Regions from separate parts of the Paenibacillus sp. MMS20-IR301 genome, predicted to be linked through region 1. Evidence: riboswitches for the same ligand, from Rfam matches in the RefSeq annotation. Region 1 holds a riboswitch; each other region holds the start of a gene.
What was found. A riboswitch is a leader RNA that binds a small molecule or an ion and turns the genes downstream of it on or off. The one in region 1 is predicted to bind cyclic di-AMP.
Positions count from the first base shown of each region.

Region 2: another riboswitch for cyclic di-AMP. It lies ahead of LOS79_RS24950 (resuscitation-promoting factor); the one in region 1 lies ahead of LOS79_RS06500 (KamA family radical SAM protein).
Region 3: another riboswitch for cyclic di-AMP. It lies ahead of LOS79_RS24600 (C40 family peptidase); the one in region 1 lies ahead of LOS79_RS06500 (KamA family radical SAM protein).

Region 1 is NZ_CP135275.1:1,473,904-1,479,138, forward strand. Features, by position in the region: gene LOS79_RS06495 (hypothetical protein) at 1-1,048, shown strand, start outside; cyclic di-AMP (ydaO/yuaA leader) riboswitch at 1,078-1,219, shown strand; gene LOS79_RS06500 (KamA family radical SAM protein) at 1,366-2,526, shown strand; gene miaB (tRNA (N6-isopentenyl adenosine(37)-C2)-methylthiotransferase MiaB) at 2,705-4,291, shown strand; gene LOS79_RS06510 (YlbF/YmcA family competence regulator) at 4,316-4,768, shown strand; gene LOS79_RS06515 (NUDIX domain-containing protein) at 4,975-5,235, shown strand, end outside.
Region 2 is NZ_CP135275.1:5,836,223-5,841,457, forward strand. Features, by position in the region: gene rsmA (16S rRNA (adenine(1518)-N(6)/adenine(1519)-N(6))-dimethyltransferase RsmA) at 1-588, opposite strand, end outside; gene rnmV (ribonuclease M5) at 585-1,136, opposite strand; gene LOS79_RS24950 (resuscitation-promoting factor) at 1,316-2,479, opposite strand; cyclic di-AMP (ydaO/yuaA leader) riboswitch at 2,766-2,995, opposite strand; gene LOS79_RS24955 (TatD family hydrolase) at 3,196-3,966, opposite strand; gene LOS79_RS24960 (HD domain-containing protein) at 4,021-5,235, opposite strand, start outside.
Region 3 is NZ_CP135275.1:5,764,081-5,769,315, forward strand. Features, by position in the region: gene LOS79_RS24585 (M1 family aminopeptidase) at 1-1,148, shown strand, start outside; gene LOS79_RS24590 (hypothetical protein) at 1,193-1,990, shown strand; cyclic di-AMP (ydaO/yuaA leader) riboswitch at 2,219-2,357, shown strand; gene LOS79_RS24595 (C40 family peptidase) at 2,415-2,843, shown strand; cyclic di-AMP (ydaO/yuaA leader) riboswitch at 3,243-3,386, shown strand; gene LOS79_RS24600 (C40 family peptidase) at 3,392-3,883, shown strand; gene LOS79_RS24605 (GNAT family N-acetyltransferase) at 4,125-4,610, shown strand; gene LOS79_RS24610 (c-type cytochrome) at 4,737-5,093, shown strand; gene LOS79_RS24615 (4a-hydroxytetrahydrobiopterin dehydratase) at 5,217-5,235, opposite strand, start outside.

The DNA of each region.
Region 1 (5,235 bases):
GCACGCGTTAAAAAGTACAGAAACGCAGGCGGTACCCTTACTGGTGCTGAATGAGGAAGGGGAGTTATGGAGGCTTGAGCTGCATTCTGGGCTTGCGGTCAAGCTGCTGCAAGTGGATATTCCAGAATTTAATCCGCTGCACCCGCAGCAAATCGTTCTCTCTAAGGACGAACGGTATGCGGCTATTTCCAACCGGCTAGGCCAGCATGCCGCAGTCTATGATCTGCAGAGCCTGCAAGAGGTGATGAAGCTGTCCCGGGATGACTACCATTATACTACATGTACTTTCCCTCTGGCATTTGCTGAACTGGATCACCGGACCGTCCTCATAAAGGGTACTGAATGGAACAGACTCGATCTGGTCGACATGGATACCGGTGCGTTGCTGACTGACCGTGAGTCACCGGTATACGAAAGCGAAGACAAGCAGGCGACGGAACATTACCTGGATTATTTCTTCGGCAAACTGCATGTTTCACCAGACGGAGAATGGATTATTAGCACGGGCTGGATCTGGCAGCCTGTCGGGAGCATCCGTGCCTGGCATCTTCCATCCTGGAAGTCTAACTGCTGGGAGGCTGAAGACGGGCCGACTGTACATAACATATGGGAGTATACGGAGGACTGGGACTACCCCGTAACCTGGATAGATGATTATACCTTCGCGGTGTGGGGCAAAATTGAGACAGAAATGTATGATGAAGAGGATGGCGAGTTGGAGATTTATGGTGACGGTAAATCCGCTCCGGTACTGGCTTTATTTGATGTGAAAACTGGTGAGCGGAAGGAATTCTTCTTAAAAATGCCGGCAATCCGATTGACTTCAGATATAGAAGGCCTCTTTTACCCTCATGCCCAAATGGCACAGGTGCACGGTAAGCTCGTATTATGGGGGGCGATTCATGGCCTGTCCATCTTAAATCCCGATAGCGGTCATATAGAGTACTCTGAACAGACCTCACGCCCTGATCTATACCACGAATCTGCCGGCTTGTTCCTCCTGACGGATGTTTCCGGTTCTATTACCGGCCTGAAATTAAATCAATAGTTTTGACTTCAGCAAACTTTGCAGGTTATACTTGAACTACGCTTAATTTCCAGTATTTCCAGCTGGAAAGCGGGGGAACCAGTCAATTGGGGCGAATCATTGAGCTATGCAATGTAGGGTACCATCTTACCCGAGTCCGTCAGCTAACCTCGTCAGTAGTGGATGGGTCTGCTTTTTTATGTTTCTTATAACATGAGACCCTTGTGCTAAGGGTCTCTTTTTGTGTTTTTAAGAGAGATCCTGCTGGCTGCCAGTTTGGCTTTTTGACATCAAGGCTCCCAATGTCTCGCCATTATGAGAACAAAGGAGAGATTCATGTGCAAAAGGTACGTTACATAACCGACATTAACAAAATGGAAATGCTGCCCGAGGCGGAAAGATCCAGACTGAAAGAAATTACGGACAAGTTCGTATTCCGGGCAAACGACTATTACCTGTCCCTTATTAATTGGGAGGACCCGGATGATCCCATCCGCAAGCTCGTTGTTCCCGGAGAGGGCGAGCTGCTGGAGTATGGGGAATGGGACGCATCCGATGAGGAAGCCAACTATGTGGTTCACGGCTGCCAGCATAAATACCGGACCACTGCGCTCCTGATTGTCTCCGAGGTCTGCGGAGCCTACTGCCGCTACTGCTTCCGCAAACGGCTGTTCCGCAATGATGTCAAGGAAGCCTCCTCGGATGTTACCGCCGGAATCAAGTACATCGCTGCCCATCCGGAGATCAACAATGTCCTGCTCACAGGCGGCGACAGCCTGATTCTCTCGACCACCAAGCTGCGGTTCATCATTGAGAGCCTGCGGGCCATCCCGCATGTCAAGATCATCCGTCTCGGCTCTAAGCTGCCCGTGTTCAACCCGATGCGGATTTCCCAGGACCCCGAGCTGCTGGAGCTGATCCGCACCCATTCTACCGTCGAGAAGCGGATCTATATCATGGCGCATATCAATCATCCCCGCGAGATTACGCCTGAAGCCAAACGGGCCGTAAGAGATCTGCATGATGCCGGGGCCATTATCGTCAATCAGACGCCGGTGCTTAAGGGAATTAATGATGACCCGGCCGTTCTGGGTGAGCTGCTCGACCGCCTCTCCTGGGCTGGAATAACGCCATATTATTTCTTTATTAACCGCCCGATTGCCGGTAACCGTGAGTTCGTCCTGCCGCTTGAACAGGTATACCGGATCGTCGAAGAAGCCAAAGCGAGAACTTCAGGCCTTGGCAAAAGAGTCCGTCTCTCCATGAGCCATTCCTCCGGCAAAATCGAGATTCTGGCTATCGAGCAAGGCAAAGCCTATCTCAAATATCACCAGTCCCGGGATCAGGAGTACGGCAAATTCATGATCCTTGATTGCCCTGAGGATGCGGAATGGTTCGATGATCTTCCGGGTAACGAGCAGTACTGGAGCAGACCCGAAAAGAAGCCGGCGGCAACTTCAGCCTGTGAGCTGTTACAAGCGACTGTCAGCGCTAATTGAGGTTTAGTACGGAGATAACAGCAGCCCTGGTGATCAACATATCACCGGGGCTGTTCTGCCTGTGAATATCCGCCAAGTCTCACTAGTATAATGGATTATCTTGGGAGCTCTATGATATAATTTTACATTAGCAAAGCCTAACATATAGCAGCAATTCAGCAGAGGATGTGATACTGCAATGGCGAAAGGGAAGAAAAGCCCACCGGACCTGAATTCCGGCCAGGGCGGCAAGGATTACTCCAAATATTTCGATTTCAGCGACGCCAAGATTATAAGTGAGCAGGAAGGCAAAACTACCTACCGTATCAAAGGAAGAAACGTGCAGATCAACAGCCAGCCTGATTATAGGGAAGGCAAGCGCCGCGGCAAGGAAGAGATCGAGGTGCTGTACCATTTTGAGATTCTGCCGGAGATGGAGCATTTTGGCTGCGGTAAATTTTATCATATTACTACTTACGGCTGCCAGATGAATGAACATGATACCGAAACGATGAAGGGCATGCTTGAGCAAATGGGTTACCAGGCCACGCCTGACCGGAATAATGCAGATATTATACTGTTAAATACATGTGCCATCCGTGAGAATGCGGAGGATAAGGTGTTCGGGGAGCTGGGCCATCTCAAAAGCCTGAAGCTGGAGAAGCCGGGGCTCTTGCTCGGAATCTGCGGCTGCATGTCCCAGGAGGAAGGGGTAGTCAACCGGATCATGACCCGTTACGGGTTCGTGGATATGATCTTCGGCACGCATAACATCCACCGTCTGCCGGAGCTGATCAAGGAAGCGGTCTTCAGCAGGGAGCTGGTCATCGAGGTCTGGTCCAAGGAAGGCGACATCATTGAGAATCTGCCAAAGAAAAGAGAAGGGTTGCGCGCCTGGGTGAATATCATGTACGGCTGCGACAAGTTCTGTACCTATTGCATTGTACCGTTTACGCGGGGGAAGGAGCGCAGCCGCCGGCCGGAGGATGTCATTGCCGAGGTGCGGGAGCTGGCCCGCCAGGGCTTCAAGGAGGTTACGCTGCTGGGGCAGAATGTAAACGCCTACGGTAAGGATTTTACGGATATCGACTACACGTTTGGTGATCTGATGGACGATATGCGGGGGATCGATATTCCGCGTATCCGCTTCATGACTGCGCATCCCCGTGATTTTGACGATAAACTGATTCATGTGCTCGGTAAAGGGGGCAACCTGGTGGAGCATATCCACCTGCCGGTGCAGTCGGGAAGTACGGCGGTGCTGAAAAAAATGAGCCGCAAATATACGCGTGAAGCCTACCTGGAGCTGGTGCGTAAGATTAAAGCCGGGGTGCCGGATGCGGTGCTGACTACGGATATTATTGTTGGTTTTCCGGGCGAAACCGAGGAACAATTTGAAGAGACACTGTCGCTGGTGCGCGAAGTAGGGTATGATATGGCGTATACCTTTATTTATTCTGCACGTGAAGGTACACCTGCTGCTGCGATGGAAGACAATGTTCCGGCAGAGGTCAAAAGCGCGCGCCTGCAGCGCCTGAACGATCTGATCAAAGAGCAGAGCCGGCTCGGCAATGAGCGGATGCTCGGCAAGGTGGCAGAGGTGCTGGTGGAAGGCGAAAGCAAGAACAATTCGAATGTCCTCGCCGGACGGACCCGGGACAGCAAGCTGGTGCATTTCGAAGGCCCGGCGTCACTGGTCGGCACGATGGTGCAGGTGAGAATTACCGATACGAAGACCTGGTACATCAAAGGGGACTATCTGGCTGAAGCGGCAGCAGTCCTCTAATTATAGAGAAATGGGGCGAGAAGAATGAGCCGGGAAGAAGCGCGTTTGAATGCATACGGCATGGAGACCCACAACACCCGCGATTTAATTGTACGCGAGGATATTATGGGCAAAGCGAAGGAGCTGGCTGCACTGATCTCCACAAGTGAAGAGGTCCGGCATTTCCAGCAGGCTGAGCTGAAGATCCAGAATCACGACCGGGTGCAGGGGCTCATAGCTGCTATCAAGAAGAAGCAGAAGGAGATTGTGGCCTTTGAGAGCTTCAAGAATGTGAGCATGGTCGCAAAGATTGAACAGGAAATTGAATTGCTGCAGGATGAGATTGACAGCATTCCGGTCGTGAATGAGTTCCAGCAGAGCCAGAGCGATATCAACTATCTGCTGCAGCTGGTCATCTCGGTTATCAGGGATACCGTCTCGGATAAAATCAACGTGGAAGCAGGCACAGACGCGCCTCCGTCCACCTGCGGCGATTAAGAAGCACCTCCGGGGCGGATGAGAATCCGTCCCTTTTATGTTTTGGGGTCCCCGCAAAGTACCTGAGTAATCATCCGTAGCTATAGCTCCACTTTGTGGGGTTGTTTTATTTTTTACCGCTCTATGCGGTTGATTTTAGAAGGACAGGTTTGGTACATTAAAAGATACGAACAGCAAATAAAAGCTGCGGCAAAGGATGATCTAAAGTGAGCGAGAACGTGGAACCAACCTATAACGCCAAAAAATACCGCACTCCGGACGGCGTTCCGGCGGATATTGTCATGTTTACGCTGACCAAACGCGAACGGAAGACGGTCACGAAGACACTCCCGCTGCGGGAACTCAAAGTGATGCTGATCCGGCGGAAGAAATGGCCTTGTGCGGGCATGTGGGCCTTGCCGGGCGGCTTTTGCCAGGAAGATGAATCGATCTATGGTGCAGCTACACGCGAGCTGAAGGAAGAGACC
Region 2 (5,235 bases), 3.3 Mb from region 1:
CACCGTACGGGGCACTATGCAGACCAGCTCAGGCTCACTGTAATACTGGACTGCTATGCTTAGGCTGCCGTATTCTTTCCCCCCTGGAGAGGCTGCCATACGCTCAGCAACCTCCTTCTGGATCATAACGACGATATTATCAAGCGGCAGCTTCTCTTCCAGCAGCTTCATGAGAATAGGAGTCGTTACATAATACGGCAGGTTAGCCACTACGCTGACCCGGTCCCTGCCAGCGAAATCCTCGCTGAACAGCTCTTGCAGATTCACCTTCAGCACATCATCATTACGGATCTTTACATGGGGATAAGGTGCCAGTACATCCCGGAGGATCGGAATCAGTCTGCGGTCAATCTCCACCGCAGTGACTGCTCCGGCAGTCATGGCCAGCCTTTCAGTCAGAGCTCCGATACCAGGTCCGATTTCCAGCGCTCCGGCCGTACTGTCAAGACCAGCGGCATCCACAATTTTATCCAGAATGTTCTGGTCAATCAGAAAGTTCTGGCCCAGACTTTTTTTGAAGGAGAATCCGTAACGCTGAATAATGGCTTTGGTTCTTGTTGGGGATGAGATATTCTCATTACCACTCATGAAGTACTGCCTCCCTGGTCAATTTGGGCGAGAGCCTGTGCAAACTCCTCGCGGGTGATGCCGAACATCGCTAGACGCTTATATAGCTGCTTGCCGTTACAATAACCGAGCCCAAGCAGATTGCCGAGCTGCATCCTTCTCTCGGCGGCCTGGGCATGCACCATCATACCGGCAGCCATAAGATCATCCAGCCCGATCAGCGCCGGCGCGCCTTCAAATGAGGTATGAACATGCTCCAGTGCATGACGGATAGCCTCAGGCGAGGCATTCTCCACACCAATATCACCTTTGCGTGTGGCATCCTTCTCAGGAATGAACGCATGTTTGCATCCGGGTACCTTAGAAGAGACAATTTTGCGGATCCGCTCCCCGGCATGATCGGGGTCTGTAAGGATGATTACTCCCCTGCGCTCCATGGCTAATGCAATCTTGGCAATAACCTTGCGGTCTACTGCAGAACCGCCCGTCTCAATCGTATCCGCTTCTACAGCCCGCTTAACGGCGACGGTATCGCTTTTTCCTTCAACCACAATTAATTCCTTGATCATCAATCATTACTCCTTACTCTGAACTCTAAAAACTTAATCCCGGAACACAAAAAGAAGAGGATTCGCTCCTCTTCTTTTTGGCTAAAGAATGTATAAGTGATGAGCGGCAGCTCTCCTAAGTTTCGTAAGTGCTACCAACACTATATCTTATAAACCGCTAATTTGCAAAAGGCTTCCGGTTAATTAAGCTCCGGCTTCACAGGTCCGATGACATAGACCGTCCGTGATTTGCGCCCGAAATTACGGGCGTGGCTCAGTGAATCGTAGTAGACATCCACCTTGTTGCCTTTGATGGCACCGCCGGTATCCTCTGCTCGGCGAAACCCTAATCCTTCAATGTACACCCACCAGCCAATTGGTATTACATTCGGGTCAACAGCTATAGTGCGGCCTTCCGTTACGCGTGTGCCGGAGGCAGTTTTTGTTCCAATTCCAGGCTCTTCCGAGGAATATGCCGTCATGGATACGTTTTTGATCATTTTTTTGTATTCGAAATCTACGCCCGCCTTGCTGATGACGTTGTTCGCGCTGACTTTAGTTGATTTGGAGGTAGTTGTAGATTTGGAAGTTTTCGTTGCGACAGTCGCAGCTACCACTGGCTTCGGAACCGCCTTGGTACCAACCGCAATAACCTTGTCTTTGGTCACCGTCTGGACTTCTTTGCCGACCATAGTCATGGAGGCCAGTTCACCATCCTGGTATATCTTCTCGATATGCTGGATGATTGCGCCCGGTTTGCCTGCCTGTGCAACTCTTACATCCCCCACGTACAGGGAGGGATCTGCGGTTTTAATGACCTTGAAAGGCAAGCTTACCGTCCGCTGTACCGTTTGCTTGGTAATACGGACAATCTTAACTTCCATGTCTGATGTAACTGCGGTATCAAGCGAAGGGAAAATCTTGTCGTTGCCCTCCAGGCTGTAGCCCAGCTTGGTGATGGCATCTCCGAGGGAATCTTCGGTGGTGTAAAGCGTCTTGGTTGCACCATCTGCAATAAGCGTAAGCTTCTGCGCACGGGTAATTACGACACGGTCGCCGTCTTGTATTTCATCACTAAGGCCAATAGATAATTCATCATGCGGCTGAAGCGAGATTTGTTCTTTGGCCAGCACATCACTGAGCAGCGCTTCGCGTGTCTCCAGTGTCTGCACTTTTCCGTCGATAACTAATACTATTTCTTTTTTGCTCGCACCGTGTACGTACAGCAGAATTAACAGTGCGATAACAATTGAGGCTGCACCTGCAAGTGAAAGTACGCGAGGATTCACTTGCTTCCACCGTAATGCGAAAGACCTGCTGGATGATTGCGAATCATGGGATACCTCTGGTTGGAATACGCCCACTCTTTCCATCCTCCTTACATAGCCCCGTCGTCCAAGTTATATCAAAGGTGACTGAATCATTTCTGACGAAACTAAGTTTGAGTTGCAACAGGATACGCCCGCATTGCTTCAGCGTTTCCTGCTCATGGATCGCCTGCCCGGCATAGCTTCTCCAGATACCTGTTATATAACAGTATGCTGGAATTTACACATTATTCAAAAACAAAAAAGCCTAAAAAGAGTTCTCAGAGGACTCTTTCGTGGCTTCTCCGGTGTCAAATAACGCGAGAATGTCTATGCACGAGGTTTCCTCTCTTACTTGCGCTTACGGGGTTAGCTGTCGGGTTCGGGCATAAGAGAGACGCCCTATCTCAGGTCACCCGCTCACGGCGGTTGCCCTCAAATTCACCCCAAAGACCACGTGAAGAAATCGAATAAAGTCTGCGGCACTTCTGTGTTGTACTCTATGTACGGGCATGCGGCAGGGCATTTATTGGTTCCCCCGTTCTCCATACGGAGACTCAGCGAGACGATCTATGAAAAAAAGTGACTGTCACAGTAACAACAGCTCACTGCACTGAAAAGATGATATCCTGTTTTGATGCATGTTGTAAAGGACGATTCAACCACGTTTACGCAAAAAAATGATTAAAATATTGTAATAATCAGCCGTTTGCCGATTAAAAAAGTTTAATATATCGTCTATACTTCATTTTTCACTGCTTTTTCTCCCGTTTTCAAACAATCCCAAATCGTTCCAGTGCGTTCGCATACGTTATTTCCGCTAATTCCTGTAAATCAATCCCTTTTATTTCCGCGGCAGCCTCAGCCACCAGCCTTACATGCGCAGACTCATTTCGCTTGCCCCGGAAGGGATGCGGAGTCAGATAAGGCGAGTCCGTTTCGATGAGCAGCCGGTCCAGTGGAGTCTGTGCCAGCACCTCCTTGGGAACCCTTGCATTTTTGAAAGTGATCGGTCCTCCGAAAGACAAGTGGAAGCCCAGGTCAAGGCACATTTTGGCACTTTCCCAGCTGCCCGAGAACGAGTGCATCACACCTCCGACCTCACCCGCTTTTTCCTCCCGCAGAATCCGGATTACATCCTCATGGGCATCACGGTTATGAATAGAGATCGGCATCTTCAGCTCGCGGGCCAGTCCGATCTGCTTGCGGAACACTTCATGCTGCACATCCTTCGGGGAGGTGTCCCAATAATAGTCAAGCCCAATCTCTCCAATTGCTACCACCTTGGGATGGCTGCACAGGGAAGCAATCCATTCGAGATCGCCGTCCTTCATCGTGATAGCATCCTGGGGGTGCCATCCAACTGCTGCATAAATATAATCATATTTCTCGGCGAGCTGCATCGTGGTTGGAATCGTTTCCCGGTTGAAGCCGATATTAATCATTTTGCTGACTCCGGAGGCCAGGGCTCTCTCAATCACCTCTTCGCGGTCCTCGTCGAACTGCGGAGCATCGAGGTGAGTATGCGTGTCGAATAACTGCATTACTGGTCATCCTTTCATGCTTGATTTCTATGATGAATTCCAAGCTTTTTCAGATTATTTGGCAAAAATATCAGCGATAGACGGCGGGAGCTGCGGAAGGGCTTTCTGCAGCTTATCCTGCGGAAAATAGAGGTGATATCTGCCACGGTGAATCCCGCTGATGGAGCGCACAATATCCGATACTTCAGAAATTTCCCGCAGCTTATCCTTCCGGTCAAGCAGCAGAATTTGTTTGCTGTCGAAACCGTCTCCCGGACGGAATACGTCATAAGGAAGATCTGTCGGAAAATCAATTTCCAGGTCGTAATCCGCGCATAGTCCTGCGCTGGTAAAGCTGCTGCGGATTTCATCAATGGTCTCCGAATCCAGATGCTCCATCTCCACATATTTATACAGTTTACGATGAATAAAACGGCTGCACAAGTCGCTTAAGATTTCATCGGCCTCCAGCGTCCATTGCATAAACGCAGTTTGCATGAGTGCCTCGTCCAGCAGCAGATACTGTTCTACCGTAACTTCACCCCGGAACAAATCATTTAACGGCTCAATCATGAACCGGAACGTGTAATTCTGCTGGATAAGCTCCTTCGCTCTGCGCAGAATCTGCCGCAATATAATTTCCGAGCTGCGGGTTACGGGATGGAAATAGACCTGCCAGTACATCTGATAACGGGACATCAGATAATCCTCGATTGCATGCATCCCTGACTCTTTCACAACAACCCGGCCGTCGTAGGGGCGCAGCATCCGCAGAATCCGGTCAATATCAATGGTTCCGTAGTTTACCCCTGTATAGTAAGCATCCCGCAGCAGGTAATCCATCCGGTCTGCATCCAGCGGCCCCGACACCAGATTGACAACAATTTCATGCTCATAAGTTTTGGAAATAACTGAGGCCACCTTCTGGGGAAAATCCTCAGATACATCACGCAGAATAGCGGTAATCTCAGTATTCTCCATAATAATCCGGCAGGTCCAATCCTCATGGTCCATTTCAAAGGCTTCTTCTATAGAATGAGAAAACGGGCCATGCCCCAAATCATGCAGCAGCGCCGCACACAGCGTAAGCAGACTCTCTTCAGGCATCCAATCCTTATAACCGCTTCGTTCAAACTGGGAAATAATCCGGCGGGTAATCTCGTACACCCCGAGTGAGTGAGAGAAGCGGCTGTGCTCCGCTCCATGAAAAGTAAGATATGAGGTGCCAAGCTGACGGATGCGCCGCAGGCGCTGAAATTCCCTGGTGTTGATTAGTCTCCAGATAATGGT
Region 3 (5,235 bases), 3.4 Mb from region 1:
ACCGCAAGATCTATCAGTTCTACGCTGATGATGTTCATGATTTCGCCTGGGCGGCATCACCGGATTTCATTGTCGCCGAGAAGGCCTTCTCGGCGCCGCAGGTGCCCGGGGTACGGATTAAGCTCTATTTGGACCCGCTGCATAAGGATCTCCAGGAGCGCTACTTCCAGGCTGCTGAGGCTGCCCTCACGGCTTTCAGCAAATGGTACGGGCCTTATCCCTACTCCACCTTGTCCATTGTAGTCCCGCCTGAGTCAGGCAACGGGGCCGGAGGCATGGAGTACCCGACGCTGATTACGGCCTTCGGCGCAGCAGAGGCATCGCCGGGCACTACACTTGAGCGCACAGTAATCCATGAAATCGGCCATCAGTTCTTCTATGGCATGGTTGCCAGCAATGAATTCGAGGAAGCCTGGCTGGATGAGAGCTTCACCTCCTATGCCGAAGACCGGCTGATGGAACAGGAATACGGCGTAGCTTCAAGCCTTCCGCTGCAGTCGAGCCTGGTCACCTCCGCTCAGCCGCTCAAGCTTGCAACCTGGAAGTACAGCGGGGATGAAGCCTATACACGGAATGTATATATCCGGGGCAAGCTGGTGCTGAAGGATATTGAACGGCTTACCGGAACCAAAAATATGGATGCCATTCTTGCGGCTTATGCCCGTAAATACCGCTTCAAGCATCCTACCACCGCCGACTTCCAAAAGGTTGTGGAGAAAGTGACCAAGCAGTCTTGGCAGACTTACTTTGACCAGTATGTATATGGCGGAGGCGCTCCTGACTTTGCAGTAGATGACATCTCGCTCTCTGTCAAGCGCAGCAGCGAAGGAGATGGCCTGCAGTATGATGCTGTTGTGGATGTAAGCAACCAGGGCAGCCATTATGCAGATGTTCCTGTGAAATTCACCTTCTCGGACGGATATACCGTACAGCAATACTGGAACGGTGCGGGCAAGAGCACTACCTTCGAGCTATCCTACAAAGCGCCGCTGGTCTCCGCGGAGGTTGATCCGGAGCATTCCATCCTGCTGGAAAGTAAGCATCTTAACAATTTCAGGATGGCAGAGCTTGAATACAGCAAGCTTTCCCGCTGGACTGTCAGTATCACTACACTGCTTGAAACCCTGCTCGGAACTCTGGTCTGGTGAGGTGAAAGATTGTGAAAAGTTCAATAACCCGCGGTTGGCACAGCATGAAAGAGCAATTTTATATACTGATTCTGCTATTCATTTACCGGCTATTCTGGGGCTACTTTATGTACAAATTCATCAAAAGCGCGGTCGTTCCGGTACTGCTGCGTTATCCGGATGCCAGCGCCGGCGGCAGCGGAATGGGCAGGCTGCTGTATTACATTGAGGGGCGCACAGCCCTGTACAGTGACCCTGCTGTGCTGCGGTGGCTGTGGCTGCTGCTGGGACTGTCCCTTCTGCGGCTGCTGCTGTCCCCCTTTATCCGGGCAGGGCTGCTGCATGAGCTTCATCAGGAACGCGCGGGGGCGCGCGGGCTGTTCTTTTTTCCCGGAATGAAGCGTTATGGGCTCCCGGTGCTGCTGTTCAGTCTCGTAGAATGGGCGCTCATCCTTCTCCCGCTCTATTGGCTGCTTCCCGCTATGTACCCGCTGCTTGTCAGCGGCATTCTTAATTATCCGCAGCTGCTTCTGCTGGCGCCTTACGTCCTGGGCTGGCTCATCTACCTCTTCCTCATCCGCAAGCTGCTGCTCTATATGCAGTTTGGCTATACCGCCGGCAGCGGCATGTTCGCTTCTCTGCTGATCTGCCTGAAGGTACTGCTGAAGTCTATTCTCATCTCGGCAGTCATGGGAGCAGGCAGTCTGTTAACTCTGATCCTCTGCAGTGCCTCTGCCATCCTTTGTCCGGGCCTGCCGGCCCTTCTGCTGCGCCAGGGAGCCTTCCTGCCCTCTACCTTATTCAAAATGTGGGGAATCGCCGCACAGTATCATCTCTGGTCCAGTAAATCATTTCCACAATAATCTGCTGTTAAAATGGCATACTACAAGAGTCATTGCCTCCCTCAAAGGGCGCAAGACTCTTTTTTTGTACGGGCCCAGCCGCTGCATTTGCAAAACTGTAAATCCTTTGGTACAATGATGCCTGTACTACTAGTAACAAATTTGTAATCTTTAAGATGGATCTGAACATTACCTGTAACTTAACCTGTAACTTATGAAATTAACCTTTGCTGACAAGTCACTGTTCTGGTGCACAAAACGCCTAATTCCTTGCACCGGGAAGTGGGGGAACCATATTTTGGGTGAATTGATCTCGCTTTAGAGGGGTCATAGGGGAACCTTCTACCGAATCCTTAAGCTAACCTCGCAGGCCTTGGAAGGAGTACATCTTTTGAGAAGTCAGAATTTTAAGAAGAAATGCACCGCAGCAGCGCTGGGTCTTGTGATGGTATTCACACTGGGAGCAGGCAGCGCTTTCGCAGACTCCAAAATGGATACTGTGATCTCTAAAACAATTGGTACGGCCTATAAAACCGGAGGCACAAGCACCAGCGGTTTCGATTGCTCCGGGTTTACCAAATACGTATTCAAAAATATCGGCCTTACTTTGCCCCGCACTTCTAAAGCGCAGTACAACGTAGGAACAGCCGTCGCAAAAAGTAACTTGCGTGCCGGCGATCTGGTTTTCTTTAATACGCTGGGTAACGGAGTTTCCCATGTCGGTATTTATGTCGGAGAAGGTAAATTTGCACAATCGTCCACTTCACATGGTGTAACCATCAGTTCGCTGAGTCAGGCATACTGGGCCAACCGCTACGTTGGCGCCAAACGGGTAATGAGCACTACCGCCTATCAGGCTGTCGCTTACGATTGAACTCTTGATTATTTCCCCGGATTTTGAATCCTCTAACACTAAATGTAACTTATACAGGCCCGGAACTTGATTATTGCCGTAATCATTTCCGGGTTTTTCCTTTTCCTTATTCTACCTTTTACACATTTCTGCAAACCATGAAACAGCTTTTTCACCGGATTTTTAATAAATTATTCGAAATAACTTACCTGTAGCTTACCTTGTACGTAAATATGAGTCTTTCTAAGCACCTATAACTCTAAAATGTGCAAAAAAAATGCATTAATATGTTATAAGTGATTGCCAAGCGCCCTAGTCTTTGTTACAATTATCGCAGTGAGATTTTAGTAACATTTTTGTAATTATTGAATCTGTTTTTACAAAGGTTTTGTCATGTATTGAATAAACAGCTAATCCTAATCAACAGTCGTGCCGAGTTTCCTAACAAGTTAGGGAAACGGGGGAACCAACTTTGGGTGAATTGACCTCCTATTCTAAGAGGGGTCATAGGGGACCTTCAACCGAACCCTTAAGCTAACCTCGTAGGCATTTGGAAGGGGTATTTACTTTTGAAGAAGAAGTTAGCAGCCGCAGTACTAAGCTTTTCCATCATCTTCACCATCGGAGCAGGAAGCGCTTTCGCGGATTCCAAAATGGATAAAGTGATCGACAAAGCCATCGGGACCAAATACGTATCCGGCGGCACAACAACAAGCGGTTTTGACTGTTCCGGATTTACCATGTATGTTTTTGATAAGATCGGTATTGACCTGCCACACCAATCCGGTTCCCAATACCAGATGGGTACGGCTGTATCCCGTGACGAGATGAGACCGGGAGACCTTGTTTTCTTCAACACAAGCGGTAAAGGCATTTCCCATGTCGGCGTTTATGTTGGCGAAGGCAAGTTCGCACATGCTTCTTCCTCACGTGGTGTAACTATCAGTTCGCTGAGTGACAGCTACTACGTCAACCGCTACGTTGGCGCCAAACGGATTATGAGTACGGATGCTTACAAGAGCGTGGCTGCAGATTCCGAAGACAATGACGATGTGCAATAAGCAGTTCTAAGATAAGCGCTTTTCCAGGATTTTTGCCGAAATCTTGGGGAAGGGCTTATTTTTTTGTCTATAAAAGTACTTACCCCGCTCTATATCCGTCAAACACCCATAATGCCGTTTCATAAAATATTTTTTCGCGTTTGTCAAGTTTCTGCATTTCCGGCCGTTATTTGCGTCCAATCTGCTGGTTTTGTATATAATTATTACAAGAAGTATTCTCTCCTGAAAGGAGGTCCCCGTTATGATTAGTACTCCTGTTACATTTTATGTGGTTCCTATGGAGCCGCAGCATGCAGCTGCGATCTGTGAGTGGAATTACAGGCCCCCGTATAATATATACGGCTGGATGTCCTGGGAGCAGATGCAGGCGCTCGGTGTTGAATTCGGAGACCCGCAGCTGCGCAGCGAGCAGTATGTATCGGTCGTGAACGGCCAAGGTATTCTCTGCGGCTTCGCCCAGCTGTTTCCTATGGAAGGCGTAGTCCGTCTCGGCGTGGGCATGCGGCCTGATCTGTGCGGTCACGGCATGGGGCATCTGTTCATGAAAGCCATCGTCCAGGCTGCTCTGGCCCGTTATCCTGAGCGGGAGATCGATCTGGAGGTATTAACCTGGAACCAGCGCGCCATCCGCGCCTACCAGAAATGCGGATTTACCATTACCGATACCTATGAACGCAGAACACCAACGGGCAATAAGCCGTTTTATTGCATGGTTTATGAGAAATAACCTTCTTATTGTATGTGTCTAAAAATTTCGCAGAATACCCGTTCATTTTTTTGTCACAAATGCTATGATAACGCTTCACCTTCCAGTATAATAAAGGAAGCAGCTTACAGGGAGGGACGGATGCAGATGCAGAAATGGATTATGAGCGGTTTGTTTTTTGCCGCCTGCGCCTTTGCGGTAGTCTTAATGTTCACATTGCCCGGTAAATCCGAAGTAGCCGAAGAGAACAAGCCGACCATGCCTGAGGTGGTGCTGGATGCAGCCAGTGCAGAGGCTACAGTCAAAGTGAGCTGTATTTCCTGCCATGGCGACCAGCTTCAGGGCGGGGTAGGGCCGAGCCTCCAGCAGGAAGGCGGGCAGCATGATGCGGGTCAGATTTTCAGCATTGTGACCAAAGGCCGCGGACAGATGCCTTCCTTCAAGGATAAGCTGGCCCCGGAGGAAATTGCGAATGTTGCGCTTTGGCTGTCTGAGAAGAAATAACTCCGGTACAAGGATACCAGACTGATTTAATAAGTAAAATGCCCGTGCAGAGGATATCAGGTATCCGTGCGCGGGCATTTTTATAGAACAGACATAGCTGCTTTTGGCATAGTTCTATAATCTTTAACGGTTCTTCTCGAAA